One region of the Trichococcus sp. genome, then DNA from elsewhere that is predicted to be linked to it. Evidence: riboswitches for the same ligand, from Rfam matches in the RefSeq annotation. Region 1 holds a riboswitch; each other region holds the start of a gene.
What was found. A riboswitch is a leader RNA that binds a small molecule or an ion and turns the genes downstream of it on or off. The one in region 1 is predicted to bind thiamine pyrophosphate.
Positions count from the first base shown of each region.

Region 2: linked by a shared signal. The riboswitch ahead of tenA (thiaminase II) and the one ahead of thiW (energy coupling factor transporter S component ThiW) in region 1 are both predicted to bind thiamine pyrophosphate.
Region 3: linked by a shared signal. The riboswitch ahead of thiT (energy-coupled thiamine transporter ThiT) and the one ahead of thiW (energy coupling factor transporter S component ThiW) in region 1 are both predicted to bind thiamine pyrophosphate.

Region 1 is NZ_JBSQPW010000023.1:57,175-61,919, reverse strand. It holds gene tnpB (IS200/IS605 family element RNA-guided endonuclease TnpB) at 1-957, opposite strand, end outside; TPP riboswitch at 1,204-1,305, shown strand; gene thiW (energy coupling factor transporter S component ThiW) at 1,435-1,926, shown strand; gene ACTCCX_RS07910 (MurR/RpiR family transcriptional regulator) at 2,145-2,960, shown strand; gene nagA (N-acetylglucosamine-6-phosphate deacetylase) at 3,031-4,176, shown strand; gene nagB (glucosamine-6-phosphate deaminase) at 4,187-4,745, shown strand, end outside.
Region 2 is NZ_JBSQPW010000027.1:1,540-10,662, reverse strand. It holds gene srlE (PTS glucitol/sorbitol transporter subunit IIB) at 1-678, shown strand, start outside; gene ACTCCX_RS08705 (PTS glucitol/sorbitol transporter subunit IIA) at 751-1,119, shown strand; gene ACTCCX_RS08700 (transaldolase family protein) at 1,126-1,788, shown strand; TPP riboswitch at 1,954-2,080, shown strand; gene tenA (thiaminase II) at 2,226-2,900, shown strand; gene ACTCCX_RS08690 (ECF transporter S component) at 2,936-3,514, shown strand; gene ACTCCX_RS08685 (ABC transporter ATP-binding protein) at 3,529-5,016, shown strand; gene ACTCCX_RS08680 (energy-coupling factor transporter transmembrane component T family protein) at 5,013-5,780, shown strand; gene ACTCCX_RS08675 (hypothetical protein) at 6,066-6,422, opposite strand; gene ACTCCX_RS08670 (response regulator transcription factor) at 6,590-7,291, shown strand; gene ACTCCX_RS08665 (sensor histidine kinase) at 7,281-8,819, shown strand; gene ACTCCX_RS08660 (GNAT family N-acetyltransferase) at 8,861-9,123, opposite strand, start outside.
Region 3 is NZ_JBSQPW010000001.1:85,781-94,903, reverse strand. It holds gene ppdK (pyruvate, phosphate dikinase) at 1-193, shown strand, start outside; gene ACTCCX_RS00400 (zinc ribbon domain-containing protein YjdM) at 502-843, shown strand; gene ACTCCX_RS00395 (NAD-dependent epimerase/dehydratase family protein) at 1,488-2,273, shown strand; gene ACTCCX_RS00390 (hypothetical protein) at 2,421-2,741, shown strand; TPP riboswitch at 2,856-2,957, shown strand; gene thiT (energy-coupled thiamine transporter ThiT) at 3,015-3,590, shown strand; gene ACTCCX_RS00380 (YitT family protein) at 3,988-4,854, opposite strand; tRNA gene ACTCCX_RS00375 (tRNA-Leu) at 5,022-5,105, opposite strand; gene ACTCCX_RS00370 (pilus assembly protein TadG-related protein) at 5,237-6,166, opposite strand; gene ACTCCX_RS00365 (DUF192 domain-containing protein) at 6,238-6,582, opposite strand; gene ACTCCX_RS00360 (vWA domain-containing protein) at 6,584-9,076, opposite strand; gene ACTCCX_RS00355 (type II secretion system F family protein) at 9,099-9,123, opposite strand, start outside.

The sequences.
Region 1 (4,745 bases):
TTTGCCATACCAATTCGCTTTATACTCCAGCATTGTGCGGAATTGCGACCAGCTGACTTCGCTGATGGCTTTCGAAAGTTTTCGGTTCTTGACCATGTTGGATACCTGCAAATCCTCAATCCCGATCACATCGTGGTTTTTGATGATGTCGGTGGAGATTTTATGCAGGTAATCGTTCCGTTTATTAGTGATATCCTCGTGTATACAGGCGATCTTGCGTTTCTGCTTCTGGTAGTTCTTCGCCTCGAACAGCTTCTTTCCGTCCTTGCGGGCTTGCTCCATGCGGCGGGACAGTATTTTCTGCTCCTTCACCAATTTCTTTTCCATTGTTCGGAAAAACTTCGGATTCTCGAAGACGGTTTTGTCCTCATCCGATAGGATGGCAAAGTCTTTCAATCCGACATCCACGCCAACGGTAGTGTTTGTTTTGGGAGTGGGGTGGGTTTCGACTTCGCACAAGATGGACACGAAATATTTTCCGGACGGATTGCGTCGAATGGTGGCGTTCAGGATACGCCCTTCGGGTTCCCGGCTCTTGGCGAATGTAACCAGCCCCAATTTAGGGAGTTTCAACTTGTTCCCGACAATCGCGATATTTCCGTTCGTATGCTTGGTCGTGTACGACTGCACCGGATTCTTTTTGCTCTTGTAGTGGGGGTAGCTGTTCTGTTTCTTGAAGAAGCGGTCGTAGCTGTCCGATAGATTCCGCAAGGAAGATTGGAGGGCGGTACTGTCGACCTCTTTCAGCCAGAGTGTCCCCTCTTCTTTTTTCAGCAACGTCAACTTGGCGGAACAAGCGTTGTAGCTCAGTCCTTTTCCTGTTTCCTTATAGATTTTGTTCCATTCGGACAGGAAGCGGTTGAACACGAAGCGGGAACAGCCGATGGTCTTGGCAATCAGGATTTGTTGTTCCTGATTGGGGTAGATCCGAAACTTGTAGGCTTTGTGGATCATCATTGCCAGTCATCTCCTTCTGTCGCCTATTATACACGAACGTTTGTTCTCAGTCGAATGGGAGGGCCTTCTTTAGTAGCAAGATTTTTCGAAAAGAATAGGCTGACGCCTACCGCCATTCATCGCCCACCTACTCATTGGGCTGTGCCCTTTTCATTCCTAGAGGTGGGAGTCTTCTGGCGGAAAATGATAAATAGACATCATAACGTTATATTTTTTGATTTTCGCATCAGATCATATAGCGTTTTTTATTTTCAGTAGGGGTGCGCTATTGCGCTGAGACCGGCATTGCCGGAACCCTTCAAACCTGATCCAGTTCGTACTGGCGGAGGGAACTGAGCTTGGTCTGGAGTCCGTACGTATATCCAAGACATCTCAGGGGAGGTGTCTTTTTATTTTCATTCAATTCAGGGAGGGGGAAACGGTTCGCATAGATCAGGCTTCAAAAGGAATGAATCAAACTGAAAAGGGGAAAACATTATGAACACAAAAAAATTAGTCACCACTGCCTTGATCATCGCCATGGGGGTAGTCAGCAACAGCATCTTTGTCATCCCGATCGGCATTGCAAAGGTAGCACCGATGCAGCATCTGCTGAACGTATTGACTGCTGTCTGGTTAGGACCCGGATATGCCGTCCTTCAGGCCTTCGGCGTTTCCGTGCTGCGCAACTTGTTGGGGACAGGGACCGTCTTTGCCTTTCCGGGCAGCATGATCGGGGCTATTTGTGCAGGTCTGTTTTATGCCAGAACGCAAAAGCTCGGTTACGCGGCACTGGGTGAATGGATTGGCACCGGAATCCTGGGGTCGTTGGCGAGCACTTTGCTGGCGCAGTTCTTTATGGGCATGGAAGCCGCATTGATGCTCTTTTTGCCGAGCTTCGCGATCAGTTCCGCCATCGGAGCGGGTATGGCTTATTTCATCATCCTGGAAATGGAAAAAAGAAGTGTGTTGGATCGCAACAGAATCTAAAACATCCGCATAAACAGCAAGCCGCTCTCGGAAGAGGGCGGCTTTTTGCTGTCCAAAAGTGTCTCCAATCGAAACACCTATGAAAATTATTTTCTTAAAATAATAATTGAAAAAAACCATTTTCATGTGTTATTCTATCAGCGAAGGGAAAGAGGCGAAGTCAAGAAATGCGGAGCGCGCTTTTGGCGGCTACGCAAAGCAAGAGGAGGCAACGAAAAATGACAATCATCGAAGAGATCCAAAACCAATATTCCGCTTTTTCCGGGAACGAGAAAAAAATCGCGGATTACATTCTGCAGAACAAAGCATCCATCAAAAATATGAACATCAAGGATTTGGCGGCGAAAGTGGATACCTCGACGTCCAGCATCACACGGTTCTGTAAACGGATCAACATCGATGGGTTTGTGGATATGAAGATTGCGCTGCGATCATTGGCGAGCTATCAGCCGTCGAAAGAAATGCCGACCGTCTATGATGATATTTATGGCTATTATACGCAAGTCATCGATGAAACCAATCAGATGATTGAGGATCGGGCAATCGAAACGGTTGTCGATTGGATCAAAAACGCAAACAAAACAGTCATCTACGGCATCGGCAGTTCCGGGTTCACGGCCGCTGAATTGGCGCAACGCTTGATCCGGATGGGTCTGAATGCCACGGGGGTTACGGATTCCCATCTGATGATCATCAACAGCTCGATCATCAAACAGGATGAATTGGTGATCGCCATCTCCAATTCAGGCGAAACGCCGGAATTGATTGCGTCACTGGAGATCGCGAAGAAGAAAAAAGCGAAAATCATCGCCCTGACGAGCTTCAAAAACAGTTCGCTGACGAAACTGGCGGACGTCACTTGCTTCGGTTACCACTCGCGTTTCGTCAACAACACGGTGTTCGTCAACACACAGTTCGGGATGATGTATCTGATCGATGTGATTTCGACCTTCCTAGTGCAGGATGAGAATTTCAAATACAACATGGATCTGACGAGAAAAAATGTGCAAGGTTATTCGAAAAAATCGGAATAGTGGGAAGTGGCAGCTGAGTCATGCAGGTGCACAGTGAAAATAAAGTTCAGGATCGAAGAGGGGAACGCAAATGAAAAAAGTGATCATCCATGCAGAAGTTTATACAGGGGAAACAGTCATCTCCGATGGGTATATCCGGTTCGGAAAAGAAATCAGCGCAGTCGGGAATATGTCGGAATACGTTCCCGAATCTGGCGAGGAAGTGATTGACGCAACCGGAATCAGGCTGGTGCCGGGCTTCATTGATGTCCACAGCCATGGCGGATATGGTGTGGATAACATGGACGGTGATGCGGAGGGCATCAACCGGATGATTGCGGCGATGCACCGGGAAGGGATCACCAGTTATTTTCCGACGACGATGACGCAATCGACAGAAAATATCGAAAAGGCTTTGGTCGGCATCCGCAAGGCCGCGGAAAAAAATCCGGTCATCCAAGGCATCCACCTCGAAGGGCCGTTCATTTCCGCAGTATTTAAGGGAGCGCAACCGGAAGAACACATCAAACTGCCGGATGCTGCTTTGATGCGCAAGTGGCAGGACTTGAGCGGCGGTTTGATCCGTTTGGTCACCTATGCGCCGGAGACGAGCGATGCGACAGCTTTCGAAAAGTATTGTCTGGACAACCAAATCGTGCTTTCGGTAGGGCATTCAAATGCTCGTCGCAGCCAATTGCAACAATCCAAGGCATCGCACATCACCCACCTCTATAATGCGCAGAGAGGGCTCCACCACCGCGAACCGGGTGTGACCGGGCACGCGTTCCTGGAAGAGGGCATCTACGCGGAAATGATCGTCGATGGTCTGCACATCGATCCGGAAATGGTGAAGATTGCCTTCAATCAGAAGGGTGTCGACCGCATCGAAGTGATTACGGACGCTATGCGCGCCAAAGGGATGGGCGACGGCATCAGCGAGTTGGGCGGGCAGAAGGTCATCGTCAAGGATGGCGAAGGCCGTCTGGAAAGCGGAAGTCTGGCGGGCAGTGTGCTGGAGTTCCAGGAGGCTTTCAGGAACATCATCGCCTTTACCGGCTGCAGCATCTCTGATGCAGTAAAAATGAGCTCCGTCAATCAGGCCCGGGAATTCGGTCTGGTTCGAAAGGGTGGAATCGTTCCAGGCAAGGATGCCGATATGGTGCTCCTATCCAGCGCATTCCAAGTACAACAGACCATCAGTTACGGCAATACAGTATTCAAAAGAAACGGAAAGTAGGGAATAGATCATGGAAATAATCATTAAAGCGACTCCGGAAGAGGCCAGCCGTTGTGCATTCGAAAAAATCAGGGAAGAAATGAGTAACGGGGCAAAAGTATTGGGGTTAGCCACCGGCAGCACGCCAGTGAGACTGTACCGGATCATGCGGGAAAGCGAGCTTGATTTCTCGGGGATGACATCGATCAATCTGGATGAATACATGGGATTGTCCGAGGACAGTCCGCACAGCTACCATCATTTTATGCATGAACAATTATTCGATGCAAAACCATTCAAGAAAAACTATCTGCTGGATGGAATGGCGGATGAAGTGGAAGAGTGCGCGCAATTCGAAGCAATCATCGCAGCGAATCCGATCGATGTGCAGATTCTTGGCATCGGCACGAACGGGCACATCGGTTTCAATGAGCCCGGCACATCCTTTGATTCCCGCACGCAGAAAGTGGCGCTGTGGCAATCCACTATCGATTCCAACAAACGTTACTTTGCGGATGAAAAAGATGTCCCGCGCTTTGCCTATTCGATGGGGATCCAATCAATCCTCTCGTCAAGACAGATCATCCTGA
Region 2 (9,123 bases), on a different contig from region 1:
ATTTACGTTTCAAATGTTGGTTTGAATCAGATCCAAGTCACCGGCGAAACAGCAAACGTAGCGGCGGCAAGCACGGCTGCTGCAGAACCAGTTGCAGAAGAAAAGGTAGCTTACACGACAGACAAAAAGCTGACGCAACAAAACGCCGAAAAAGGCAGCGTTGTGGCTAAAATCGGTTTGGCTGCCGGTAAAGGGATTGCGATCATGCTGCAGTCAGCCCGTGAAGCGGTGCAGACGGTATTGCAGACGATCATCCCGTTCATGGCCTTTGTGGCGATGCTGATCGGTATCATCCAAGGCAGCGGAATCGGCAATCTGTTCGCGAAAATGATGATTCCGTTGGCAGGCAATGTCTGGGGATTGATGGTCATCGGCTTCATCTGCTCTCTGCCTATCCTTTCTCCTTTATTGGGACCTGGCGCTGTAATTGCGCAAGTTATCGGAACATTGATCGGCGTTGAAATCGGCAAAGGCAATATCGAACCGAGTTTGGCTTTACCGGCTTTATTCGCAATCAACACACAAAATGCTTGCGATTTCATTCCGGTAGGGTTAGGCTTGCAGGAAGCAGAAGCCAAAACAGTGGAAGTCGGCGTGCCATCCGTTCTTTACTCGCGATTCCTGAACGGTGTGCCCCGCGTATTCGTCGCTTGGTTAGCAAGCTTCGGACTATATTAAAAAGGAAGAAAAGCAGACCAAGCCCGCTTGGCCTCATATGCTAAAAACTAATGATCGGAAAAGGTGAAGAAAATGTCAATTTATTCAACGGTAGTCACAGAAATCGGACCCAACGCGAAGGAATTCTTGGCGGAGGATATGATGGTATTGTTCGGAGACGATGCGCCGGAAGCATTGCGGCCTTATTGCTTCCTGATTGAACAAAATGCGCTAGAGGAAGATATTCAACTGGGACACGCGTTGGTTATCGGCGATGAAAGTTATCGCGTCACAGCTGTAGGAGATGTCGTCAACAAAAACTTGAGGGATTTAGGGCACATCACCATCAACTTCAGTGGGGAAACCGTCGCTGAACTGGCAGGGTCACTGTATGTCGAAAACAAGGCAGTGAACGAAATCGCGGAAGGCACCATCATCAAAATAACTGAAACTGTGGGGTAGTCGCTTATGTACATAGATTCTAACGACATCAAAGCAATCGGAAGTTTTTTGAACAGCGGATTTCTGAAAGGAGTCACCACCAACCCGACGATTTTGTCGACCGGTTCCGGCAGTCGCTTCAAACAATTACAAGATTTATTGGCTTTGGAGCCGACGGAACTTTTTGTGCAATTGCTGGGTACGACTGCTGAAGAAATGTTTGCCGATTATGAAGCAATAAAGACATTTGATGCAAATCATCGACTTTCGATAAAGATTCCCGTTACAAAAGCAGGATTGGAAACAATCAAAAAAGTGAAAGAGGATGATCCGGAGAGAGATATCCTCGGTACACTGATCTATTCTGCCGATCAGGGGATCCTGGCCGCCGCCGCAGGATGTGATTATCTGGCACCCTATGTGAACAGGATGCTGAACAATGCGATCGATCCATTCAAAGCGATCCGTTCCATGCGGACATTCATCGATGCCAGAGGATACAAGACCAAAATCATGGCAGCGAGCTTCAAAAATTCCCAACAAGTCATCGATTCTTTGGAATCGGGCGCTCATACTGCCACGATCCCTCCGGATGTCCTGAACAGTATGCTTAACAAAGATTTGGCATTGCAGGCACTGCAGGTTTTTGAAGCGGATGGACAAGCATTGTTTGGAAAATACGGAGCGTAACCCACCAAATTTGATCATGTGGATTTCACTTACAGAAAAGGCTGCCTCATTGGGGCAGCTTTTTCTGTTGTGCACATCATCAACCGATAAGCAGGACAACAGTGAGTTGACTTCCTGAAAAATTATGATACGATTAGAACAACAGCAAACGAACTGAATATTCTTTTTAACCACTAGGGGTGCTTTACCGGCGGATGACTGTCCGCCAAAAAGCTGAGATCGAAGTAGGACTTCGAGACCCTTAGAACCTGATCTGGTTTGTACCAGCGTAGGGAAGTGGCGGCCTCTTTTTGGCCAAGTAAGTCCCTATCAGCTAAGGAACGTACAACCACTTTTTTCCGTTGGGAAGAGAGTGGTTTTTTGTTTGCAAAAAATAAGAGCGGCCGTCCGGATGGATCAGAACCTGGCGGATGCTCCCAACATATGGAGGGAAAGCAGTGACATTTTCAGCAGAAATCCGCCAAGCGGTCGAACCTATCTGGGCGGCCAGCATGGTGCATCCGTTCGTCAAAGGGATCGGGGATGGCAGCTTGCCTTTGGAGAATTTCCGTTTCTACATCCAGCAGGATTCCTATTACCTGACGCGCTTCGCCAAAATTTTGGCGCTTGGCGCGGCCAAAGCGCCGGATATCGAGACGACCAACCAATTCGCCGACTTCGCGAAGCATACGTACAGCGCCGAAATCGGCCTGCATGAACAATTTGCAAAACTGCTGGGCATCACCGCGGAGGAAAAAGAGTTTTTCAAACCGGCGCCGACCACTTACGCCTACACTTCCCACCTTTACCGGGCCGGACACGCGGGCCATCTGGGGGACGTCATCGCTGCCGTGCTGCCGTGCTATTGGCTCTACGCCGAAATCGGGGACGCCTTCCAGGACGCGGCGCCGGAAGAACCGATCTATCAGGAATGGATCGCTACCTATGGCGGGAAGGATTTCCAGGACCGGGTGGATGAACAGATTGCGCATCTGGATAAAATCGCCGTAGCCGTGAGCGAGGCGGACCGCGAAAGGATGAAAGCGCATTTCATCATCAGCAGCCAATACGAATACGCTTTTTGGGAAATGGGCTACCGGATGGAGACCTGGCCGGTGCCGTTGGAAAAATAAAAATAAAAATAAAACATAAAGAGGAGACAGAAAAAATGAAAAAAGAATTGAAACTGACAGATATTTTGGTGACGATCGTCATCGCCATCGCATTCGGGATCGTCTACATCCTGTGGGGGACGGTCTATTACGCAGTGCAGCCGTTGGGTCTGCACCTTGATCAGCTGCTTTACGGCATGTGGTTCATCGCCGGAACCGTCGCCTATTTTATCATCCGCAAACCGGGTGTGGCGCTGTTGGCGGAAATCGCCGCAGCTTCAGGAGAATTCCTGTTGGGTTCGCCTTGGGGTCTGACCGTGCTGCTTTCCGGCGTGGTGCAGGGCTTGTTTGCGGAATTGGTGTTCATGGCCTTCCGCTACAAACGCTTTGATCTGAAGGTTGCCGCTCTGGCTGCCTCGGCATCTTGCGTGGGATCGCTGCTGGTGGATGCGCTGAACGGCCAGATCGCCGAGTTGGCTCCATGGAACTTGGCACTTTACTTGCTTGCCCGATTCGCAGGCTCGATTTTCTTTGCCGGCGTGCTGGCCTATTACCTGGCGGAAGTTTTGGAGGACACCGGCGTGACGAACCTTGTCCGTCCGCTTACGAGTGATGATTTCACAGAGTTGGATTGAGGGGGTTGGCGGAAATGGGCAAGCAAGCCTATGTCGAAAAACTGAAGCTGAAATTTCCCGGGGATGCCGATTTGCTGTTCCGCGACTTGGACTTTTCGGTCGCGGCCGGTGAGAAAGTGCTGCTGTTGGGCCCGTCCGGCTGCGGCAAATCCACGCTGCTGCAGGTGCTGAGCGGGCTGATTCCGCAATCGATCGAAGTGCCGCTGAAGGCAGAAAAGCTCGTGACGCCGGCTTCCTGGGGCTACGTTTTCCAGGATCCGGACAGTCAGTTCTGCATGCCTTACGTCGATGAAGAGCTCGCATTCGTGCTCGAAAATCTGGCGGTTCCGCGCGAGGAGATGGCTGCCCGAATAGACTGCGCGCTTCGACAAGTGGGCTTGGAATTGGCGGATAGCCACATCCCCATCGCGAGCCTGTCGGGCGGGATGAAGCAGCGGCTGGCGATCGCCTCGGTATTGCTTTTGGATCCGGAGGTGCTCTTTTTGGACGAACCTTCCGCCATGCTGGATCCGCAAGGGACGGAGACGATCTGGGAAGTGCTGCAGGAAGTCTGCCGGGACAAAACGGTCGTCATCGTGGAGCACAAAATCGATCATGTGCTCGTATTCGCCGAACGCCTTGTTCTGTTCGATGCAGCCGGCCGTATCATCGCCGATGGGCCGAACGCAGAAATCTTCTCGGCCTATAAGGATGAGATGATGGAGCAAGGCATTTGGTTTCCGGGCGTATGGGACCGGCATCTGGCAGGAACGCCGTTGCAAAGGGAGCACGGTTCTTTTGGGTTGCAGCGTCCGCTATTGGAGCTGCGCGATTTCAAAGGCTTCCGCAATGGGGAAACAAAAATCAGCGGAGTCGAGCTGGCGGCCTACCCTGGCGAATGGGTCATTATCCACGGTCAGAACGGCGCTGGGAAAAGCACCTTCCTCCATGCGGTCATGCAGTTCATCAAAACGAGCGGCCGCTGTGAGCTGGAGGGCAGGCCGATCAAAAAAGTGAAGAAGCTGGCGGAGCGGATGGCTTTCGTCTTCCAGAATCCGGAGTACCAGTTCGTTGCGAACACGGTTTATGAAGAGATGGCCTACTCGCTCCGGCTGGACGGGAAAGGCCAAGCCGAAATCGACCGGCTTGTGGAGGAATATCTGGAGCTCTTCCAGTTGAGCGGACAGCGGGAGAAAAATCCTTTCCAACTTTCGATGGGGCAGAAGCGCCGTCTGAGCGTAGCGGCGACGATCATCCAAGGCCAGCAGCTAATCCTTTTGGATGAACCGACTTTCGGATTGGATTCCAAAAACACCTTCGCCTTGTTGGGGTTTTTGGAGAATTACCGCAAAAAAGGCGCTGTCATCCTGATGGTGACGCACGATGAAGTGATCGCCCGGAATTACGGGACGGCATTTTGGCAAGTTGTTGACGGCGAAATCCGCGAGACCACGGGATCGGCTATGGACAGGCGGACCGCAGTCTCCGCCGATCTGCGGCTGGTAGGGGGGCTCTGCGGATGAGGGAATGGGAAATGGTCAAAGAAACCTGGCTTCACCGGGTCAATCCCAGCCTGAAATTGGCCGTGGCGCTGCTGACATGCATCGTTGTGCTGTTTGTCCGTAATCTTGAGTTGATGGCATTCATCGGCAGCGGGCTTTTGCTCCTGTTCCTGCTGTTTACGGGGCAGCCGCTGAAGCGGATCTTGTTGCTGCTGATCCCGTTCTGTGCGATTTTCGTATCGACAGCCAGCGCCATGATCCTGTTCGGGAACGGACAAACGCTTTGGTTCGAATGGGGATTGATCCGCATCACCGAAGAAAGTTTCCTGCGGGGCATGCTGATCGGCTTGCGCGCATTGGTCTTCGCCGTGCTTGGCTTGACCTTCGCCTTGACGACCCGGCCAGTCAATTTATTCTATTCGTTGATGCAGCAGCTGCGGATGGATCCTAAATACGCGTACAGCTTCATGGCGGCGCTGCGCTTGATCCCGATCATGACGGAGGAATTCGAAACGATCCGCAATGCCCGCAAGGTGCGCGGCGGCGAAAGGGTGAAGGGGCTGAAGGGCATCCTCTTCAAGATGAAAGTCTACACCATCCCGCTGTTGTCCGGTAGCATCCGGCGTGCGCACCGCATCGCCGTTGCTATGGAAGCGAAACGCTTTTCCGACAAGGAGAGCCGGACCTACTATTATGATATCGGCTTTTCCGGAAATGATGTCCTGTTCCTGGCTTACATGGGGATGCTGGGGATCGTGGTCTACGGCGCGAAGGAGTTTTTCTGAAATTACAAGGAATGGATGCTCTGAACAAAATGCCAAAAAGACTTTGGCGGCGAGAACCACCTACAGTTGCGTGATCTCTCGACAATCCGCGGTACCGTCCTGGGCGGATGCCCGACAAAAGGACGCTCGGTCAGGTTTGATGTGGTTTTCGGTGATCGTTTAGTCGACAGATGCGCGCTCTCTCGGGTTTCCGTTCTGCGAATGCAAAGAAATACCAGACAGAGGGGCGGTCTCGTTTCGAGACCGCCCCTCTGTCTGGTATTTTCGTATTGCTATGATGAGCTGTTATTCTGCTTGGCAGGATTGATCGCGGACGCCGTTCTTGCCGTCATTTTCTGCATCGGCTGCACCGTATTGGTTGCCGTCGCCGTCAGTCTCGCCCGTGGCATTTTGATTGCCGTCCTGCTTGGCTTGCGTACCAGTCCCGTCGCACGTTCCGCTTTTCTCGCGGGCGCGTTTCATGGTTGCATCTTCATTACCTTGTTTTTTTGCGCCTTCGTTTGTGCATTCGCCTGACTTGATCTGCTCTTGGTTCATGGTTCCGTTCTGGGCTGCTGTGTCGCTCGCTGCCAGTACCGGCGCGGCCCCTCCAACAAATAAGCCTGCAACGGATAGGATAGTCATGATTCTCGTCTTGTTCATTTTTGTTTCCTCCTGGAATGTTTTTTTGTTATTTCTTTCTTGAACATAGAATAATCAAAAAGTATGGCAGAAGCGTGTTTTTAATGGCACGTTTGTATGGTATTATCGGGGTGAAAACATAATCTTGCCATATTTTTCCAGTATGATTTCCATGAGGAGTGATTACGATGGTAAAGCTATTGATTGCGGATGACAATAAACAGATCACGGCCATCCTGAAGGAGTACGCAGAAAAGGATGGCTACGAAACGGCTGTCGCCTATGATGGCGAGCAGGCGCTGCAGGCATTCGGGAAAGGCAAATTCGACTTGATTCTGTTGGATGTGATGATGCCGAAAAAGGACGGTTTCGAGGTATGCCGGGAAATCCGGAAAGTTTCCTCGGTCCCCATCATCATGGTGACGGCGCGGGGGGAAGACTTCGAACGCATCATGGGCCTCGATATCGGGGCGGACGACTACATCGTCAAGCCGTTTTCGCCGGGCGAAGTGATGGCGCGCATCCGGGCGATCCTGCGGCGTTTGGACCAGACGCCGGAAAATAAGGATCAGCATAAACTCTACGTCCATGAAGATCTGGAGATCCGGTTGGACGAGTTTATCGTAAAGGTCGCCGGTCACCAAGTCCATCTCACGAAAAAAGAGATCGAGCTGCTTTGGATTTTGGCGACGAACAAAAACAAGGTTTTCAGCCGCGACAATTTGTTGGACAGCGTCTGGGGCTACGACTATTTCGGCGATAATCGGACAGTCGATTCGCACATCAAACGCCTGCGGGCAAAAATCGACCAGATTCCCCATCCGGCTTGGGACATCAAAACGGTGTGGGGAGTCGGTTATAAATTTGAGGTAGAAACTGATGAAATATAAGATCACCCGCAAGCTGGTCCTCTATTTCGCATCCGTCATCCTGTTGTTCTCCGTGGTGGTCGGAGGGGCATTCCTGTTGCTGTTCACCCGGCATACCGAAGAAATCTACCGGGCGGGTATGCAGGAGCGGGCCGAGGCGATCGCTGCTGGCGTCGCGGATTATCTGGAAGGCGGGAGTCCCGCTTTAGATGAGGGCGCACTCACTGTGAATGGTAATGATGCCGGAAAGCAGGCAGGTAATCCCCTGGTCGCGCAATCCGGCGCAACTGGGGCGACCGGACGCAATAATGTGAACGGATACAACGCCTATATCACAGCCATTCAGGATATCGCGATGGGCGAGGTGTGGATCGTCGATCAATCCGCAGAGACGATCAGTGTCGGGACCGGCAAAAAAGAGATCACCTATGCGGAACTACCAGGCGCTGCGCTGGCGCTTGTCGATGAGGTATTCGAAGGCGAAGTCGCCTTCAGCGAAGGCTTCAGCCCATTATTGGAGGATACCTCCATCACGGTCGGGGCACCGGTGCTCTCCTCAGAAGGGGAGGTCATTGCTGCGGTCCTTTTGCACGACTATATCGCAAACATGCAGACTGCCGTGCGCTCGGGGCTGTCGACCTTGGGGATCAGTGCAGCGGTGGCCTTGATCGCAGCCATCGGGATAGCGGTCCTGTTGGCGAAACGCTTCATCCAGCCGCTGAAAAGGATGGAAGAAACGACACAGCAGTTGGCGGACAACCATTACGAAGCTCAGACAGGCATCGTCCAAGATGATGAAATGGGTTCGCTTGCGGCTAATATCGATATTCTGGCGGATAAGTTGGCGGAAGCCGCGCAAGAGAGCGCCAAACTGGATAAGATGCGCAAGGATTTCATCACGAGCATCTCCCATGAATTGCGCACGCCGGTCACGGTCATCCGTGGTTCATTGGAGGCCTTGAACGATCATGTGGTCGAGGATCCCTCCAAAATCGATGAATACCACCAGCAGATGTTGACCGAAAGCATCCATCTGGAGCGGATGATCAATGATCTGCTGGAACTGTCACGGTTGCAGAATCCGGACTATCAAATGGAGATGAGCTCCTTGAATTTTGTGGATGTCGTGGAGAACGCCATCCGATCAGTCCGCTATATCGCAAGGGAAAAGGGGATTACGCTGACTTTCTCGAAAGAGCCACTGGCGTTTATGCTGATGGGGGACTATACCCGGCTGCGGCAGATGCTGCTCGCCGTGATGGAAAATGCCGTCAAATTTTCTGCCGAAAAGAGCGAAATCCGGATCACTTTGACTGGCTCAGGTGAAGGCTGCCGATTGGCTGTCACCGACAACGGGCCGGGGATTCCGGAAAAGGATCAACCGTACATCTTTGAAAAGTTCTTCAAATCAAATGAAGAAAGTAACAAGCAAGGCACCGGTCTGGGTTTGGCTGTCGCCAAGCAGATAGCCAATCGACATGGCATCGTTTTGTCGGTCGAAAGCATACCTGGAAAAGGATCCACCTTTCTTTTTGACCTGAAACAATAAAAAATCAGCTGCAGTGTTTATACAGACGGCGGCTGATTTTTTTATTTGATATCGGCAATTCTTTCGGGTTCCCATTGCATATGGTCATAGACATGGCTGCTCAAAATCCGCTCGGAAACGGTCCGGAAGCCGACTTTTTCATAGAGTTTTTTTGCCTGCAGATTGTCCTTGTCGCAATTCAGGCCGATGACGGTTTCGCCCGCGGCTGTGGCGAGTGTCGGCAGTGCCTGCAGCAATTGGTGGGCGACACCTTTTCCGCGCGCTGCCTGCTTCGTCACGATGGAATCCAGATACCATTCTCCGG
Region 3 (9,123 bases), on a different contig from region 1:
ACTGGGCGTATGCGGCGAACACGGCGGCGATCCCGAATCCATCGCCTTCTTCTCAAGCGTTGGCTTGGATTACGTTTCCTGCTCGCCGTACCGTGTGCCGATCGCCCGCTTGGCTGCCGCGCAAGTTGCGATCAAAGAAAACAAAGCAAAAATGTCTGTTCAGAACGATGCTGTTTTGAGCAACACAATCTGACCAAATTGAAAACAACCCCACCAGCCATCATCATTGCTGGTGGGGTTGTTTTTGTGCAGATTCGGGATTGTCGGATAATTTGAGTTTATCCGACAATCTAAAGGCAACATCCAGACCACGATTCTCGTTTGATGCCCTTCGAACATTCCTGCTCTTTCTGATTATTGGTTATTATTCTTATATTGTCCGAATTCTATTGTCAACAAGGCGAAAATGTGGCAGTATAGAGGCATCTTCCGCCTCGGAAAAAAAGGCCGGAAATGAAAAGTCAGCAGACATTTAATCATAACAACGGAGGAATAACAATCATGATGGAATTACCGAATTGCCCCAAATGCGGCTCCCCTTACACTTACGAAGACGGCGTAATGCTTGTCTGCCCCGAGTGCGCCCACGAATGGAGCGCGGATGCGGCTGAAGAAACGAACGCGGACCAACTGATCGTCAAAGACGCAAACGGCAACCTGTTGCAGGATGGCGACACTGTTACGGTCATCAAGGACCTGAAAGTCAAAGGCAGCTCGAGCGCTTTGAAAGTCGGCACAAAAGTCAAAGGCATCCGCTTGGTCGAAGGCGACCACAACATCGACTGCAAAATCGACGGTTTCGGAGCGATGAAGCTGAAATCCGAGTTCGTCAAAAAAGCATAATACAGATTCAAAACAAAGAAAACTGGCGATGGACCCACAAAGGATCCTCGCCAGTTTTTTTATTATCAGACTTGATCGGGTGATACGTTACCATTCTATCCGGCCTCACGCCTTTCATCAGTACGATGGCTGTCACACCTGACAGCTAGGAGATATACGTCGGATCACCGTTCCTTTCCGTTTTGACTTGTTTTGAGAAAGTAGTATGGTCATCACCCCCGTTTGATGCGTGTATTCATGATGATAAGCTCCGTTGATCCCGATCAGGACCAAGAAAAAAACACATGCGAAAGCACGTGCTCTGTCGGGCAATAGAATGAATGGGAAGATTGTTGCACAACAGATCCGCACTGACCTTGAGAAGCGCGCATTTGCAAATTCAACAAGTCCATCCGACTCACCCCTTCGTTTTCGATTGAAAAGTGTCTTGCCCTTGCCTATCATCTTACCCCTATTATACAGGGATAACGCCCGTGTCTCAATTAATTTACCTACATTTTACTCAAATATAACATTCCCTTTTCGTCCGACGAATCGCCGTTTTTGTAAGGGCTATTCTTTGACATTTTCCGGTGGCTTGCATACAGTTAAAACAAAGACGTTCACGATAGCAACTGTAAAAAAAACAAGGGGGTATTTCGACAATGACCACAATCATGATCACCGGCGCAAGCGGTAATATAGGAAGAATTTTGGCGGATCATCTGAAGGAGAGCTACGAACTGACTTTGGTGGATATCCATTTCCATAACGTCGATCCGGCCCTTTTGGAGGGCACCATCGTCAAAGAGTTGGACCTGACTGTCGCCGGCAACTGGGACGGGCTGCTGGAAGGGATCGATTACGTTATCCATCTGGCCGGCAATCCTTCACCCGATGCTATTTTTGACGATGAGCTTATCGATTTGAACTACAAGATGCCCTTCTACCTGTTCAAGGAATCCTCCAAGTACGAAAACTTCGTCAAACGTATCATCTTCGCCAGTTCCATCCATGCCGTCAGCGCTTACCCGAAAAATGTGCAGGTTCACGTCGATGAACCTGTCCGTCCGGGCGATATTTACGGCGTTTCGAAAGTCTATCTGGAAGGATTGGCCAGTCACTTCGCCTTTACCGAAGGCCAAGAATCCATCGGCATCCGCATCGGTAATTTTGATGAAAACCTCGATGAGCCGATCGTCGACGAAGCGGGATTGGCCGAATACCTGTCTCCACGAGACCTTTGCCATTTAGTCGACTGCGCCCTCAAAGCTAAACTTGTTGAGCCGTTCCTGTTGGTGAACGGGCTATCGGATAACCGCTTCCCACGCTTGGACATCTCACAGGCCAAAACTGCCCTCGGTTATCGGCCGAGCGATGATGCTTTTGTGCTGAAGGGCTATTTCCAGGATGACAACGGCGACCCGGTCGAACTGTCCGAAGAAGATTAAGGATCCTCCGATTTGGGAAGACTTATATTATTTTTACGATTCTGCGTATATCCGCGAGCAAAGTTCTATTGAAGAGCCGGAAATGAACTGATATGATGTTCATTGGAGACAATACAAGTGTCAGATAGACGGAAGGAAGTACACTGAATGGCGAAAAAGAACAAAGGCAACCAGATCCAACGCAGAAATGTGAAACCAACAATACCGGAACTGCATAAAAACAATACTGGCGCGGTAACCAATAAAAAACTGCCGGTCGACGAAGATCCGAAATTGCAGAATTCATTCAATTTTACGATGTACGGCATGCTGATCGGGGCTTCAATCGGTTATTTCGCGGGCAACCTGACTTATGGCTTCGGTATCGGCATGCTGACCGGTGGCATAATCGATTCCTACATGAATACGCAGAAGAAAAAGAAGCGCGAAGCCATCCTGAAGGCGCAAGCCGAAAAAGAGCAGAAATAGTTCATTTCACACAAGTGTTTAGCCATTCTGGCATAGTCCGGGATGCGGCTTTGTGCACCGTGCAACTTGCATAAAAAAATCAACTATAGTAAAGTATAACTTAACTGAATAAACCGTTTCACAAAGGGGGGCCGTCCGCGGCTGAGATTGAACATAGATTCTGACCCTTCGAACCTGTTCGTTAGTACGAGCGTAGGGATTGTGATTGAGAATTGAATTTTATTCTCCTCCTTTGTTGATGGTATGTATCGCCCAATAAAGGAGGAGTTTTTTATGTCAAAAAATCTGAACATCTGGATCGAAGGAACCATCATTGCTGCCTTGGCGACCGTGTTGTCCCTGATTCCTTTCAATATCGGCCCAAGTTTTTCCGTAACGGTGGGAGCACCAGTCATGATGCTTTACTGCCTGCGCCGTGGTCTGATCCCAGGCTTCTTCGCCAGTTTCCTGTGGGGCGTGCTGCACATTCTGATCGGGACGGCCTATATTTTAACGCCGCTGCAAGGTTTCATCGAGTACTTCATCGCCTTTGGTTTCACTGGTTTGGCGGGTCTTTTCACGCCGAAAGTGCAACAGGCGATTGCGGATCAAAATAAAAAAATGCTCTTGTGGAATGTCTTTATAGGCACTGTCGTCGGGACTGTCGGCCGCTATTTCTGGCACACGATCGCCGGCTACTATTTCTGGGGATCCTACGCGCCTGAAGGCTGGAGCGCATGGTTCTACTCCATCACGCTGAATGGCGCCAGCGCCTTGGCGACCGGCGCATTCACCATCATGGTGCTGGCTATCATCGCCAAAACCAATCCGCAATTGTACGTTCCGAAAAAATCAGTCCGCGGATACTGATTCTGTGCCGGAACAACCGTTGTTCATGAACTATGTCGGCTGGTTGCATCCGCATTCGACCGGAACAGCCGGCACTTCGCTGATTTCTCGGTTGTTTGCGTCCGCGTCCGGCTGGAACAGCCGACACTTCGCGGTTCTCTCGGTTGTTTGCTTCCGCGTTCGTCCGGAACAACCGACACTTCGCGGAGAGCTCGGTTGTTTGCTTCCGCATTCGGCCAGAACAGCCGACGCTTCGTGGATCTCTCGGTTGTTTGCGTATGAACGCAAAGAGAACAGCCGACAATCCATGACTTGATCGCCCAATTTGGACCGGTAACCCGGTCATGAAACATCCACTTTTAATTACAGAAAAACTGAGGCGTGCTCCAAAATTGGAGCGCGCCTCAGTTTTTTGATTCTATTCGACTAATCCGGACTGGCGTTCCAATGTGAAACCCTTCCCGGCAACCTCATGCACCTGACCGATGATCACAAAAGCAAATGGATCGATGTCGTTGACCAGGGCATTGATGGCCGACATCTTATGCTGCTCGATGACGCACAGCACCGCTTGCTGCTGCGCCCCCTCAAAAGCCGTTTCGATATTCACCAGGGTCAGACCGACATCCTGCACATACAGCAACGCCTCTTTGATTTCCTCGAACTTTTTGGAAATGATGAAAAGCTGCATCTTATTCGTTCCGGTTACCATCACTTTGTTGATGACGATGGACGTCAGGAACACCATGATGAGCCCATAAAGAATCTCTTCCATGCTGGAAAAGAACGCCTGGATCAGCAAAAAAATGACGTCGAACGCATACATTCCCACTGCAACCGGAATGCGGAAATGCTTGTTCAGGAGCAGCGGCGGAATATCCATCCCGCCCGTAGAAGCGCCGACCTTGAACACCAGCCCCACACCCAACCCGCACAGGATTCCAGCGTAGATTGCCGAAAGCAAGATATCGTCAGTCATATCCTGCAAAGCCGGTATTGTTCGGAAAAAAGTCAAAAAAGTCGGGAAAATGATTGTGCTCAGTATCGTCGTCAAGGCGAACTTCCTTCCCAACAACGCGGCTCCGATGAAAAACATGAGACCATTGAAAATCAGCACGACCAACGAAATGTTCAACCCGAAGAAATGATTCAAAATGATGGCAAGCCCCGTCGATCCTCCGGCGATCAGATTCTTCGGCAATATGAATGCCGCAATCTCAAACGCGACGATGATGTTCCCTGCTATGACTGCAACTATCGGTTTTAATGTATGTAAAAGCTTCAAACAAGCCCCCTCCTTTGTATGGGATAACTTTCAGGAAAAAGATATCCACGCCATTATAACAGATAAATGGATGATGGGAAGAACAGTATGCAAATTTGGAAATAATTTAAAGAAAAAAGGAATCCCGACATCAGATATGATGAAGGAAATCCTTTTTTGAATTATTATGCGGCCAAGAAGACTCGAACTTCCACGGGAGATACTCCCACCAGCCCCTCAAGCTGGCGCGTCTGCCATTCCGCCATGACCGCAAAACCAACTATTTCATTATACTTTTGAAGTGGTTTTCTGTCAACGAAAGTTGCAAAATATTTTTTTGAGCATTTTGTTGATAATCTTAAAAAGCCAACTGTTGAAAAGCCGGCTTCATTATTATGCTCCCTTATTCAATTAAGGTAGATTTAACCAATCCATTCAATAGATTATAGTCGACAGGGTACTCTCCCGATCCGATATTGTAGACGTTCTTAACCTTCAGTACCAATGCAGGATTGTTGCCGTTTGGATCAAAAGATACAATCTCTACCTTGATCAGCACAAGATCCTTGAAATCGATCACCAACTTATTCCCGATATCTGCATATTTTTTTGAGTCTATGACTGCTTTTGACAGACTCAAGATATAGACATCCTGTTTGCGGTCCATGATGATTTGCATATTTGACTTTATCTTTTCCGGACCTTCCGCTACGACACCTTTCGTGACGGATAGGCCATCCGCATATTCAACATCAAAAAAGGCATTACTCTCGCCGCTGTTGACTGCCTTGTAATCATCTTTCCATAAACTTTCGAAATCACCATTTCCCAACTTTTCCCACAGTTGGATCTGAAGATTGGCTTTAGTGTAATCATCATCCAAATTTACAAACGGCAATGCTTCACCGTCCCATCGTTCCGTATACTTGGCCGTAGCATCCGCCTTGATTATAGTTGTTCCAGCGGAAAGGATGCCGGCAAAAAACTTCGGTGTGACCTGTCCTACAGATACCTTAACCGTCCTGTTCGTTGCATCCACCACGAGGTCATCCGCCTGGGTGTATATGAAGGCTCCATCCAAATTGTCGTCAAGATATGTACCCACCGTAGCGTTGACAGCAGTATTTACGCCAGTTGTCGTTTTCCCTAACGTAATCGCTCCAGCCAAAGCAGCAGCATCCGCTGCGCTCTGCAGTTGACTCTTTTGGACATACATGTAGCCCACATCGACTACCAGTGCCGTGAATCCTCCTAAGACGCCCAGCAGCAAAGCAACCATGATCAGCGCCTGCCCTGACTCTTCTTTCTTGAAATTCTTGAAGATTTTCAGCATGGCCTGCCCTCCTTTCAAAATATATTCCTCCATAAGACGTTACATCAAAAATCAGTCGGCTCACTAACCGCTTAATCATAAAAAGCTAGTTTATCTCCTAGCTCCAAGACATTACTGAGGGTGTCGGCATTGGCTTCGATCACGCTCTTTGCCTTTTTGATGATTGGGGAAATGCTTCCGGGCTTCATGTTTTTTTGGATATGGATGACCTGATTCTGCTTGTCCAAAAAAATGACATCAATCGGAAAACGCATAAAAAAACAATGCACGCTGTTGCACGGAGCAATCCTCAACCCCATATTTTTGGATATCGCCTTGACTCCCATCAGGCCACGGAACCTTGTCAGAAAGGTATCCGCGGTCTGCAGGTCATCCAAGATAATTTCGTTCGTTCTCATATTGATTATTTTACCCATATCACATTTTACCTTCCAATAGATTTCTGGCTTTGTCTTCTATCAGAGCTTTTTCTGCCTGATAGGTGAATTGATAACCACCGGATTCAAAAACGTCCTGATCAAATATTTCTTTGCTCGTGTAAACTTCACCGTTCAATTTGATGATACCGGGAGGTGTGGTGGCAACCGTTATATGCATAGGCAGATGTGCCTTCGAAAAAGAACGCAACCCTTCCAGCCATTTACTTCCAGATGGATGGAAGCCTATTTCCACAGTCAACAGATAAGGGATTTTTGGCCCCAGCAGAAAGAGATCCGCATCAGTAGTTTCTTCGCCCATTGCAATCCTTAATTTCCCAGCTTTCTTCGACAAACGGAGTTCTTTTGCATCCTCAAGGTTTTCTGTGCGGGAATATTTTAAAGAACGTGCTATTTGCAAAGCTTTTTTCATCTTGAGAGCGTACAGGATTCTTCCCAGCATGAAGATCAGCAGTGGCAACAACAGTAGGGACACTATCAGAAGTGTATTATTAGAAAGAAAAATACCCAAATTTCTGATGAACAGTGCATTCCCTGAGAGCACTGCTATATTTGTTTGCTTGCCCGCTTCCACGCCTGTCAAAGGATCTTCAGCCGCAAGCACCAAGGAGACGGGCTGCTTTTCAAGTGGCATGTCATCAGCCAGTTTCACCGAAAAGGATGTTTCGATCTTTTCTCCGGCTTCCAGCGTCAAAGTCTGCTCATCGGAAATTACCTTTTCCGAAAGCAGTGAAACATGGACAGTTTCGTTCCTTCCTGAATTGTTTACGAGTTGTACCGGAATGGTCAGCTCTCCGCCTGGCTTTCCGAAAAGCTCAGCTTCTGCAAATGTTCCGGAGATCATCCCGCCGGAAACGACCTGATAGTTGCCCAATTCCTTTTCGAGCGTAAACGAACCGCCTTGATAAATCCCTTGAACCATCAAACTGGCAGTGAAATCCCCGTCTTCATCCATAGACAGAGGATATGAATAGATGCCGTCTCCATTCAGCGCATCGCCGCTGTTTTCGGATTCGCTGTCCGACATCGGATGAATTTCCTGACGGCCATCCGAAAAATGTTCGATGAGGCTGAAGCTGGTGATGTTAAGTTCCGGTATGCCCGTCAACGGGACACCGTCCAAGTCAAGCGATCCGGTTATGAATTGGCTTTCCGACAATTTATAGATGCCGTCCTGGATACCCGTTTCACTTATCACTGCTGGGAGTTGTTGAACAGAAACGGATGTGGAATTGCTTGTAACTGCGGTTCCGTTTTCGCTGATCTGTGTTTCCAAAATATAGGTTCCCGCTTGGTCGACGTTCTCATAGGTCGCCACGTACGTACCGTCCTTCAGTACCAAAGGAACCGTTTCTATGTCCGTACTGCCGTTTTTTGAGATCAAAACGGCTACGGACATATCTGCTGTCATCTCCCCGGTAACGGCTACGGCTATTTCAATGGGTTCATCCAAAGAAAGCTGCACATTGGCCTTCGGTTCCTGCATCCAAGCTTTCAAGTTCAAATCCTTATCTCCGAACAACTGTGCAGCACCTGCACCGCTGAGCACCAATTCCCATTCCCCTGCCAATTCCTTATCTGTCTGATTCAGCGTGAGGATGGTGTAACTTTCGGTTTTTTGAATATTCATTTTCCCGGTGCTGTCCAATCCATTTATTGACCGTACCCATGCATCCATGCCTGTTGCGTCAAACGTTACTGCCATCGTAACTTGGGAATCATACCCGTCTATCTGAAAAGGTAAAACCGTTTCGCCCGCAACTGCCACTGTCTCGTTCCAGAATCCCTGTCTGTTCTTCAATGTTCGCAGTACCTCAAAAAAATTGACTGCGATTTCATTGGCATTTCCGAGGAATTTGGCTTCTCCACGCGTTTCGCTGGCGATCCGTTGCAGCGTGCTCGGATCAGCTGTTCCGAATCCGAGCGCGTAGACGGCATAGTTCTTCAGCCCAAGTTGGGCGGTCGTTTGCCAAAGCGATTCCATATAGGATGACATGAAGGCAGCGTCCTCCCGCAGCGCATAGTCCGGCTCCGGGACGCCATCCGTAAGGAAAATGACGACCTTGCGGACATCCTCTTGCGTATAGCTGTCCAATTGCTGTTCGGCCTTTTGCAAGGCCAACTGATAGTTCGTGTTCCCGTTCGCATTGACAATTGGGGCAAGTGCACCCTTTATGGCCTGCTTATTCGTCGCATCCCCAACTTGTTGCAGCGGCGCCAATTCCGTCACTTCAGTAGAAAAGGAGACGATGCCAACATAGTCTTCCGGACTGAGCATACCCACAAAGATATCCGCAGCCGTTTTTCTGAGATTGGCAGGGTCCGTTTCCTTCATGCTGCCGGATGTATCGATCACAAGCGAAACCGCAATTTTCTTAGATGTGCCGGTCTCTGCTGCTGAGTAAACCGGCATGCTTCCGAAGCCGACAAGCGCCATCACAACGCAGATTATCCATCCTTTTTTGATGGTCATGCAGCTCGTCTCCTTTCTTTTTTTACTTCATTAATGTGCCCATTATA